DNA from 2 places in the Pseudarthrobacter equi genome. Region 2 is predicted to be linked to the other one. Evidence: predicted binding sites of a transcription regulator. Region 2 holds the regulator's gene; the other holds the start of a gene.
The links. Region 2 encodes HspR, which represses chaperone genes until heat shock. Its sites were predicted from a motif close to AAGTTGAGTCNNNNNGACTCAACTT; they were not measured.

Region 1 (4,417 bases), 160 kb from region 2:
CTCGCGCTGCACCAGGCGGCGCAGCGGGCGGGCACCATAAGCGGGGTCGAAGCCGGACAGAGCCAGCCAGGCTTTGGCCCCTTCCGAAACCTCCAGGGTGAGCCGGCGTTCGTGCAGCCGGCGGCCCAGCTCGTCCACGTGCAGTTCAACGATGTGGCCGAGTTCCTCCACCGTGAGGGCGTCGAACAGGACCACCTCGTCCAGCCGGTTCAGGAACTCCGGCTTGAAGGACGCGTTCACCGTGGCCATCACGGCGTTCCGCTTGGCCTCGGCATTGAGGGTCTGGTCCACCAGGAACTGGCTGCCCAGGTTGGACGTCAGCACCAGGATGACGTTGCGAAAGTCCACGGTGCGGCCCTGGCCGTCGGTGAGGCGGCCGTCGTCGAGCACCTGAAGCAGGATGTCGAACACCTCGGGGTGCGCCTTCTCCACCTCGTCCAGCAGCACCACGGAGTACGGACGGCGACGGACGGCTTCGGTGAGCTGGCCGCCCTCCTCGTAGCCGACGTAGCCCGGAGGGGCGCCCACCAGGCGTGACACGGAGTGCTTCTCGCCGTACTCGGACATGTCGATGCGCACCATGGCACGCTCGTCATCGAACAGGAAGTCCGCCAGGGCCTTGGCCAGCTCGGTCTTGCCCACGCCGGTGGGGCCCAGGAACAGGAACGAACCGGTGGGCCGGTTGGGATCGCTGATGCCGGCACGCGCACGGCGGACGGCGTCCGAGACGGCAGTGACAGCTTTGGCCTGCCCGATCAGCCGCCGGCCCAGTTCCTCCTCCATGTGCAGCAGCTTCTGGCTTTCGCCCTGCAGCATGCGCCCGGCGGGGATGCCGGTCCAGGCGGAGATGACCTCGGCGATGTCATCGGCGGTCACCTGTTCGGCCACCATCTGGGATGACTTGTCCGTCACGGCGGCCTCGGCCTCGGCGGCGGCGGTGAGCTCGCGTTCCAGCGCGGGGATCTCGCCGTAGAGCACGCGGGAGGCGGTTTCCAGGTCGCCTTCCCGGGCGGCTTTCTCGTACGCGCCGCGCAGTTCATCGAGCTTGGCCTTCAGGTCACCCACCCGGTTGAGGCCGGCCTTCTCGGCTTCCCAGCGGGCCTTGAGACCGTTGAGTTCCTCCTCGCGGTCAGCCTTGTCAGCCCGCAGCGCGGCGAGCCGCTCCACGGAGGCGGCATCCTTTTCGTCCTGAAGGGCCAGTTCCTCCATGGTGAGCCGGTCCACCAGGCGCTGGAGCTGGTCGATCTCTTCCGGGGCGGAATCGATCTCCATGCGCAGCCGGGACGCGGCCTCGTCCACGAGGTCGATGGCCTTGTCCGGAAGCTGCCGCCCGGAGATGTAGCGGTTGGACAGGGTGGCGGCGGCCACGAGGGCGGAGTCCGCGATGGTGACCTTGTGGTGCGCCTCGTAGCGCTCCTTCAGGCCGCGGAGGATGCCGATGGTGTCCTCGACGCTGGGTTCCCCCACGTAGACCTGCTGGAAGCGGCGCTCCAGGGCCGGGTCCTTTTCGATGTTTTCGCGGTATTCATCCAGGGTGGTAGCACCGATCAGCCGCAGCTCCCCGCGGGCCAGCATGGGCTTGAGCATGTTGCCGGCGTCCATGGAGGAGTCGCCGGTAGCGCCGGCGCCCACCACGGTGTGGATCTCGTCGATGAAGGTGACGATCTGGCCTTCGGAGTTCTTGATCTCCTCGAGCACGGCCTTGAGCCGTTCCTCGAATTCGCCGCGGTACTTGGCGCCGGCCACCATGGAGGCCAGGTCCAGGGCAATCAGGGTCTTGCCGCGCAGGCTTTCAGGGACGTCGCCCGCCACGATGCGCTGGGCGAGTCCCTCCACCACGGCGGTCTTGCCCACGCCTGGCTCGCCGATGATCACCGGGTTGTTCTTGGTGCGGCGGCTCAGCACCTGGACGATGCGGCGGATTTCGGTGTCGCGTCCGATCACCGGGTCCAGCTTGCCGGAGCGGGCCATGGCCGTGAGGTCAGTGCCGAACTTTTCCAGCGACTGGAAGGTGTTCTCCGGGTCCTGGCTGGTGACTTTCCGGTCGCCGCGGACGCCGGACAGGGCGGCCACCAGGGCTTCGTGAGAGGCTCCGGCTTCGCGGAGGAGGCGCCCGACGGCGTCACTTCCGGCAGAGAGGCCCAGCAGGAGGACTTCGGTGGACACGAAGGTGTCGCCGAGGTTTTCGGCCTCGGTCTTGGCATTCTGGATGGCCTGCAGCGCCGGGCGCGAAAGCTGGGCCTGCTGGGAAGATCCGCCCGAAGCCGAGGGAAGGGACTTGATGGCGCTGCTGGCCTGGACACTAACGGCATCCGGTTCGGCACCGGTGGCTTTCAGCAGTGCCACCGCCACACCCTCGCGCTGGTCCATCAGCGCCTTGAGGATGTGGGCGGGCTCCACCTGCGGGTTGCCGGCCGTTGAGGCGTTCATGGCGGCAGCCGAAAGAGCCTCCTGGCTCTTGGTGGTGAATTTGACGTCCAAAGAGGGCTCCTTTCAGGGGCGGGTTTTTCTTAAGGTTGAGTGTACTACGCTCAACTTTGAAAAACGCAGTCCTTTGGCCCTGTTTTCCCAGAGCGAACCTTCGGCGCTTCACTGCAGAGTCCCCGCCGGGGCCGGTTTCGCGGCGGGACGCGCAAAAACCGGCGGGCGGCTCCCCCAACAAGCCACCCGCCGGCCGGCCGGCCCCACGGAACCCCCGGGAACCGGCACCGCCCGCCCCTTACCGGGACGGGCGGAATTCGCGAAGACCGGAACTCAGGAGGCGCCCACCCCTGAGACGCTGGTGATCCAGCTGAGGTTGCGGGACACGGATGCATGATCGTTGTAGTACCTGGTGAAGCTGGACGGGTTGGGGCTGGGCAGGATGCTCGACGTCGACAGGACACCTGCCAGCTTGCCGTTGACAATGAGCGGGCCGCCGGAGTCGCCGCCCAGGGTGTGCCCGCTTTGGGACTGCGTCCGGACGGAGGGTCCGCCGTAGGTGTCCGTGCCCTGGCCGGCCACGGTGACGTCGGCCGTCTTGAGGTTGTAGGACATGGTGCCCGCGCCTTCGGTCTGGTCTCCCCAGCCGTACACCTTCGCCGGAGCCCCGATGGCGGGGAACGAGCCGGAGAGTCCCACGTAGGAGCCGTAGTGCGGGGTGGACAGTTTCAGCAGCAGGACATCGCCGGTGCTGGAGGCGTAGCGGGCGGCCACGGTCTTCACGGTGCCGCCGGCCTCCAGATAAGTGGTCCCCAGCCGGACGGACTGCAGGGAGGCGGAATTGCAGTGCTTCGCCGTGATCACCCAGCTGGCCGAGATTTGGCTGCCGGTGCATCCCACGTTGGTGCCGGTGGCATCGAAGGAGATCTGCGCTGCATAAGGGGCTGCGGAAATGGTGGTGGTGCTGCCGCCCGCAATGTCGGGGCTTGCCGTGTCACCGCCCGGCGCGGGCGCGGCCTGTGCGGACAGCGGGCCCATCAGCGCTGCAGTCGCGGCAACGGCGGCGAGGATTCTGGCGATTTTCACAGCGGTGGCTCCTTCGCAGGTGACCCCGCACCGCTGCCGGTTGAGGCGCGGACGGGGTCAGTTCCGGTTGATGGGTGGAGGCGATGGCCTGCCGCCCATCCGAACGGTACCGGAAGGCTGTGAAGTTTGTCACTGATCTTGACAGAATATGTAAATAACTTTGGACATCACGTCGCGTAGATGAAAACAGCCGCGGACTTGATCACGAAGTGGGCCCGGACCCCCGGCGCCAGGCCCAGCTCTGCCGAGGCCGCGGGTGTGATGTCCGCGGCCAGGCCGCCTCCCCGCACCCGGATCTGGTCTCCATGGGGCTCCAGCTCGGTGACCTCCACGGGAAAGGAATTGCGGGGGCTTCCGTGTGCGTCCGTCAGGAATACGGACACGGCCGACGGCGGAAACACGGCCGCGCCCGGCAGCCCGGCGGCGCCTGCCTGGCCTGTTTCGCCCGGCTCCTCCAGGTGCCCCGCGATCTCCAGGCCGGGGCCGATTCCCTGGCCGCCCGCCGTCCGGATCCCGGAAGCCGTCAGCGTGCCGGTGACGAAGTTGAGCCCGGCCAGGCCGGCGGCGAACGGGCTGCGGGGCCGCTCCAGCACCTCGCGGGTGGGCCCGTCCTCAGCGACGCGCCCATTCTCGAGGACCACCACGCGGTCCGCCAGCATGAGCGCATCCAGCACGTCGTGGGTGACGATGATGGCCTGCCGGTCCGCGAGTACCCGCTTCAGCAGCCGCCGCAGCAGCGGAGCCGAATGGATGTCCAGGGCCGCCATGGGCTCGTCCAGCAGGAGGAGGCCGGGGTCGGCAGCGAGGGCACGGGCGACCGCGACGCGCTGCGCCTGGCCGCCGGACAGCCCGGCTGGGCGGCGGCCAGCCATGGCTTCAGCCTCTACTTCGGCCAGCCACTGGAGGGCGC
Region 2 (4,417 bases):
CCTTGCCTACTCGAAGTGGAGTACCCGTGGAAACCTATGATGCGCTTCTGGCCGCCATCTCGCCCGCCCCCGGCACCGGCCGGACCATCCTGGACCCAGCGACCGGCGCGGCCGTGGGAGAGGCTCCGGTGCACGGAGTGGCGGACCTGGAAGCGGCCATCACCGCTGCCGCCGCCGCGCAGCCCGCGTGGGCTGCCCTGGGCCACGAGGCACGGTCCGCCGTCCTCCTCAAGGCGGCCGACGCCGTCGAACGCTCAGCGGAGGAGCTCGCCCAGCTGCTCTCCCGCGAGCAGGGCAAGCCCCTCAACGGGCCCAACGCCCGGTTCGAGGTGGGCGCCTGCGCGGCCTGGCTCCGCGCCGCGGCCGGCACTCCCCTGGAAACCGAAACCCTGGTGGACGACGGCGAAACGCGCGCCGAACTGCACTACCGGCCCATCGGCGTCGTGGGCGCGATCGGGCCGTGGAACTGGCCCATGATGATCACCACCTGGCAGATCGCCCCCGCCCTCCGCATGGGCAATACCGTGGTGGTCAAGCCGTCCGAGTACACGCCGCTTTCGGTCCTGGCGCTGGCCAAGGTGCTCAACGAGGAACTTCCCGAGGGGCTGCTGACCGTGGTGTCCGGCGGGCGGGAAGTAGGCGAAGCGCTGGCCTCGCACGGGGCGGTGGGCAAGGTCATGTTCACCGGGTCCACCGCCACAGGCAAGGCGATCATCCGGTCGTCCGCGGACACCGTCAAACGCCTCACGCTCGAGCTCGGCGGCAACGACGCCGGCATCGTCCTGCCCGGCACCGATCCCCGGGCGATCGCCCAGGACCTCTTCTGGGGCGCCTTCATAAACACCGGCCAGACCTGCGCCGCGCTCAAGCGCCTCTACGTACATGACTCCATCTACGACGCCGTCTGCGAGGCACTCACCGATGTCGCGAAGGCCATGCCGATGGGGAACGGCCTGGACGAAAACAACGTCCTGGGGCCGCTGCAGAACAAGGCGCAGTACGACGTCGTCGCGAACCTCGTAGAGGCGGCCAGGGCTTCCGGAGCGCGCATCATCGTCGGCGGAAACCCGGAAGCCAGCCAGCCCGGCTACTTCTACCCCGCGACGCTGGTGGCGGACATCGACAACGGCAACCCGCTGGTGGCCGAGGAACAGTTCGGCCCCGCGCTGCCGATCGTCCGCTACGGCAGCATCGACGAAGCGGTGGAGATGGCGAACGCCCTCGACGTCGGCCTGGGCGCCTCGGTATGGTCCTCCGATCCCGCGGCGGCCCGTGCGGTAGCTGCCCGGCTCGAAGCGGGCACCGTCTGGATCAACCGGCACGGCGCCGTCGACCCGCGGATTCCGTTCGGCGGGGCCAAACAGTCCGGCTACGGCCTGGAATTCGGCGCCGAAGGCCTCAAGGCCCTGGGCGTACCGCAGGTCATTAACGGCTAAATCATCAACGGCCGGTTCATCAACGGCTGGTTCATCAACGGCCGGGGGCTCCGGCTCACCCCATGGCAGGAGCCACCGAGGTGCGGGCGGACAGGTGGCGGCGGGCCCAACGGGCGAGCTTTTTGCCCTTGCCCTGCCACCAGTTGTCCTCGTCCTTGCCGTAGTGGAACCGGAAGATGATGGCGGTCAGCACGAACATGCCCATCACCACATCGATCCACGACGACACCACGATGGCCACCAGGACCGTCAGGGCATCGGCGATGACCGCCGGGATGGCCAGGGTCCGGAAGACGGTGCTGGCCACGTAGCGCCGGTGCGACCGCGGAACGGACGTTGCCCGGACCATGTCGAAGCAGACGCACACCACCACGACTGTTTGCCCGATGGCCAGCAGGGTCTGTCCGGGCACCGAAGCGCTGAAGGACGACACTGCTTCCATTCCCGGGCTCATGACCGGGCCAAGAAAAGAGAACCAAACATGGAATAACCCCCAGAAACGAATGGAACCACTGCTGCAACAGCAGTGGTTCCATTGAAGGTTTCCTTGGGCGGGGCTGCACGAGTAGTGGGTACTCTATTTTCGCCAAGCGGCCAGGCGCCGGTTACTCACCGGCCGGCTGCTGCCGCTACTGCCCGATGGCGCGGGGCCGCCACAGCACCACGGCCTGCGACCGCGGACGGGGGCGCTGGCCGCGGGCCAGGCTCACGACGTCGCCGGCCGCGCCCGCGGCAAAGATGCGGGAGTCGAACGCCTGCGGGCGCCGCCCCAGTTCCTCGGTCAGTTCCAGCACGCGCCGCTGCAGGGCAGACACCTGGTTTTCGAGTTCCAGGATGCGTTTGATCCCTTCGAGGGAGACGCCTTCCTGGGACAGCCGCTGCACTTCGCGGAGCATGTTGACGTCGCGCTGCGAGTACCGCCGGGATTTCCCGGGGGCACGGCTGGGTTTGACGATGCCCAGGCGGTCGTACTGGCGGAGCGTCTGGGGGTGCATGTCAGCCAGCTCAGCCGCCACGGAAATCACGAAGATGGGCTGGTCAGCGTTGATGTCCACGGCACACCTCCTCCGCTACAGCCGGGCCTTGGCGGCCAGGCCCTCTCGGACGTCAGCGCCGGCCGTGGCCTCGGCGAAAGCCTTCACGGCGGCCTCGGCCTCCTTGTTCAGGTTCTTGGGAACCGCGACGTCGATGGTCACCAGGAGGTCACCCGTCGCCTTGGAGGTCTTCACACCTTTGCCCTTCACCCGCAGGGTACGGCCCGACGGCGTGCCGGCCGGAACACGGACCCGAACCTTCTCACCGTCGATGGTGGGCACCTCGATGTCACCGCCCAGGGCAGCCTCGGGGAAGGTGACCGGGACGTGGATGCGGAGGTTGTCGCCGTCGCGCGTGTAGAACTCGTGCGGCTTAACCGAGACGGCAACCACCAGGTCGCCATTGCCGGCCTGGCCGGGCTGGCCCTTACCGCGCACACGGACCTTCTGGCCGTCCTTGATGCCGGCGGGGACGCGAACATCGATGACTTCGCCATTGGGTTCGCGCAGGCCGATGGTGGTGCCGCGGATGGCACCGGAGAACGAGATGCTGGTGGATGCGGTGCGGTCCGCGCCCTTCTGGGGTGTCCGCTGGAACCCGGGCGAGCCGCCGAAGCCGCCGCCGAACAGGTCCGCGAACTCGGGCGGGATATTGCCGGAGGACGGGTTGAAGCCGCCGGCGTGCCGTCCCGTGTTGCCGGTGAACAGGCCGCCGAACAGGTCCTCGAACCCGCCGTTGCCGCCCGCGGCACCGCCACCGCCGGGAGCGAACCGGGCGCCACCGCCCATGGCGCGGATGGCATCGTACTGCTGGCGCTCATCAGCATCGGAGAGCACCGAGTAGGCCTCGGAGACGTCCTTGAATTTCTTCTCGGCAGTTGCATCGCCGGAGTTGGTGTCCGGATGGAACTGCCGTGCCAGCTTCCGGTAAGCCTTCTTGATATCGGCGTCGGAAGCGTCCTTGGCAACACCAAGGATCTTGTAAAAGTCCTTGTCCACCCAATCCTGGCTAGCCAATGGCGTTTCCTTTCAAAAGTACAAAAAGCGTTAAGGCGAGGTTACCGCCAAGCGACGGACGGATAAGGGGCCCGGGAGTGGCATCGGGCCTGCCGAAGCGTGGCGGCTTGGTCCGTTAGGACCGAGCCGCCACGCGTAGGGGCGGGGCCCCTTATCCGTTCGTGAGCGAACTAAGCCGGAACAGCCACAATCACCTGTGCTGCGCGGAGCACGCGGTCGCCTGATTTGTAGCCGGAGCGGAGCACCTGGCTGACGGTGTCAACCTCGATGTCTTCGCCGGGCTGCTGGATCAGGGCCTCGTGGACCGTGGGGTCGAACTCCACGCCGGTTTCGTCGATGCGGACCAGTCCGTAGGTCTTCAGCGCGTTCTCCAGCTTGGCGGCGATCGCGGCGAAGGGGCCGTCGGTGAGGTCGCCGTGCTGCCGTGCGGCGTCGACGTCGTCCAGGACCGGGAGCAGGGAGTTCAGGACGCCGATGACGGCCATTTCCCCTGCCACGGCGCGGTCGCGTTCAACGCGCTTGCGGTAGTTGACGTACTCGGCCTGCAGGCGAAGGAGGTCGTTCTTCAGCTCGGCTGCCTCAGCGTTGGCGGACCCGGCGGGAACACCCTGGGCCACGGATTCCCCTGCGGGCACCTCGACGCCGTTAAGGATCTCCTCGGCCTGGGCCAGCGCGTCGCCGTCGGAATCCTGTGCGGAACCGGGCTGCCCGCCTTCAGGGTGCCGGGCCTGGCCGGTCACCGGGTCAACCTTGCGGTTGTCCCGGATGACCGGTTCCTGGCTGTTGCCCTTGCCCTCCTGGTTCGCGGATGAAGAGTGCTCTTCCTCGTTACCGTGATGGGGCATGGCTTACTTCTTCGCTTCGTCTTCGTCGATGATCTCGGCGTCGACGATGTCTTCGTCGGCCTTGGAGCCATCGCCCGCTGCTGCG

Region 1: clpB (ATP-dependent chaperone ClpB) is a predicted target of HspR. The motif match lies at 2,514-2,538, and genes of this name have one in related genera.

What each region holds. Positions count from the first base shown of each region.
Region 1 is NZ_LT629779.1:4,238,463-4,242,879, forward strand. It holds gene clpB (ATP-dependent chaperone ClpB) at 1-2,481, opposite strand, end outside; gene BLT71_RS19325 (S1 family peptidase) at 2,755-3,507, opposite strand; gene BLT71_RS19330 (sulfate/molybdate ABC transporter ATP-binding protein) at 3,675-4,417, opposite strand, start outside.
Region 2 is NZ_LT629779.1:4,400,554-4,404,970, forward strand. It holds gene BLT71_RS19965 (aldehyde dehydrogenase family protein) at 27-1,436, shown strand; gene BLT71_RS19970 (hypothetical protein) at 1,492-1,878, opposite strand; gene BLT71_RS19975 (heat shock protein transcriptional repressor HspR) at 2,066-2,491, opposite strand; gene BLT71_RS19980 (DnaJ C-terminal domain-containing protein) at 2,507-3,487, opposite strand; gene BLT71_RS19985 (nucleotide exchange factor GrpE) at 3,658-4,332, opposite strand; gene dnaK (molecular chaperone DnaK) at 4,336-4,417, opposite strand, start outside.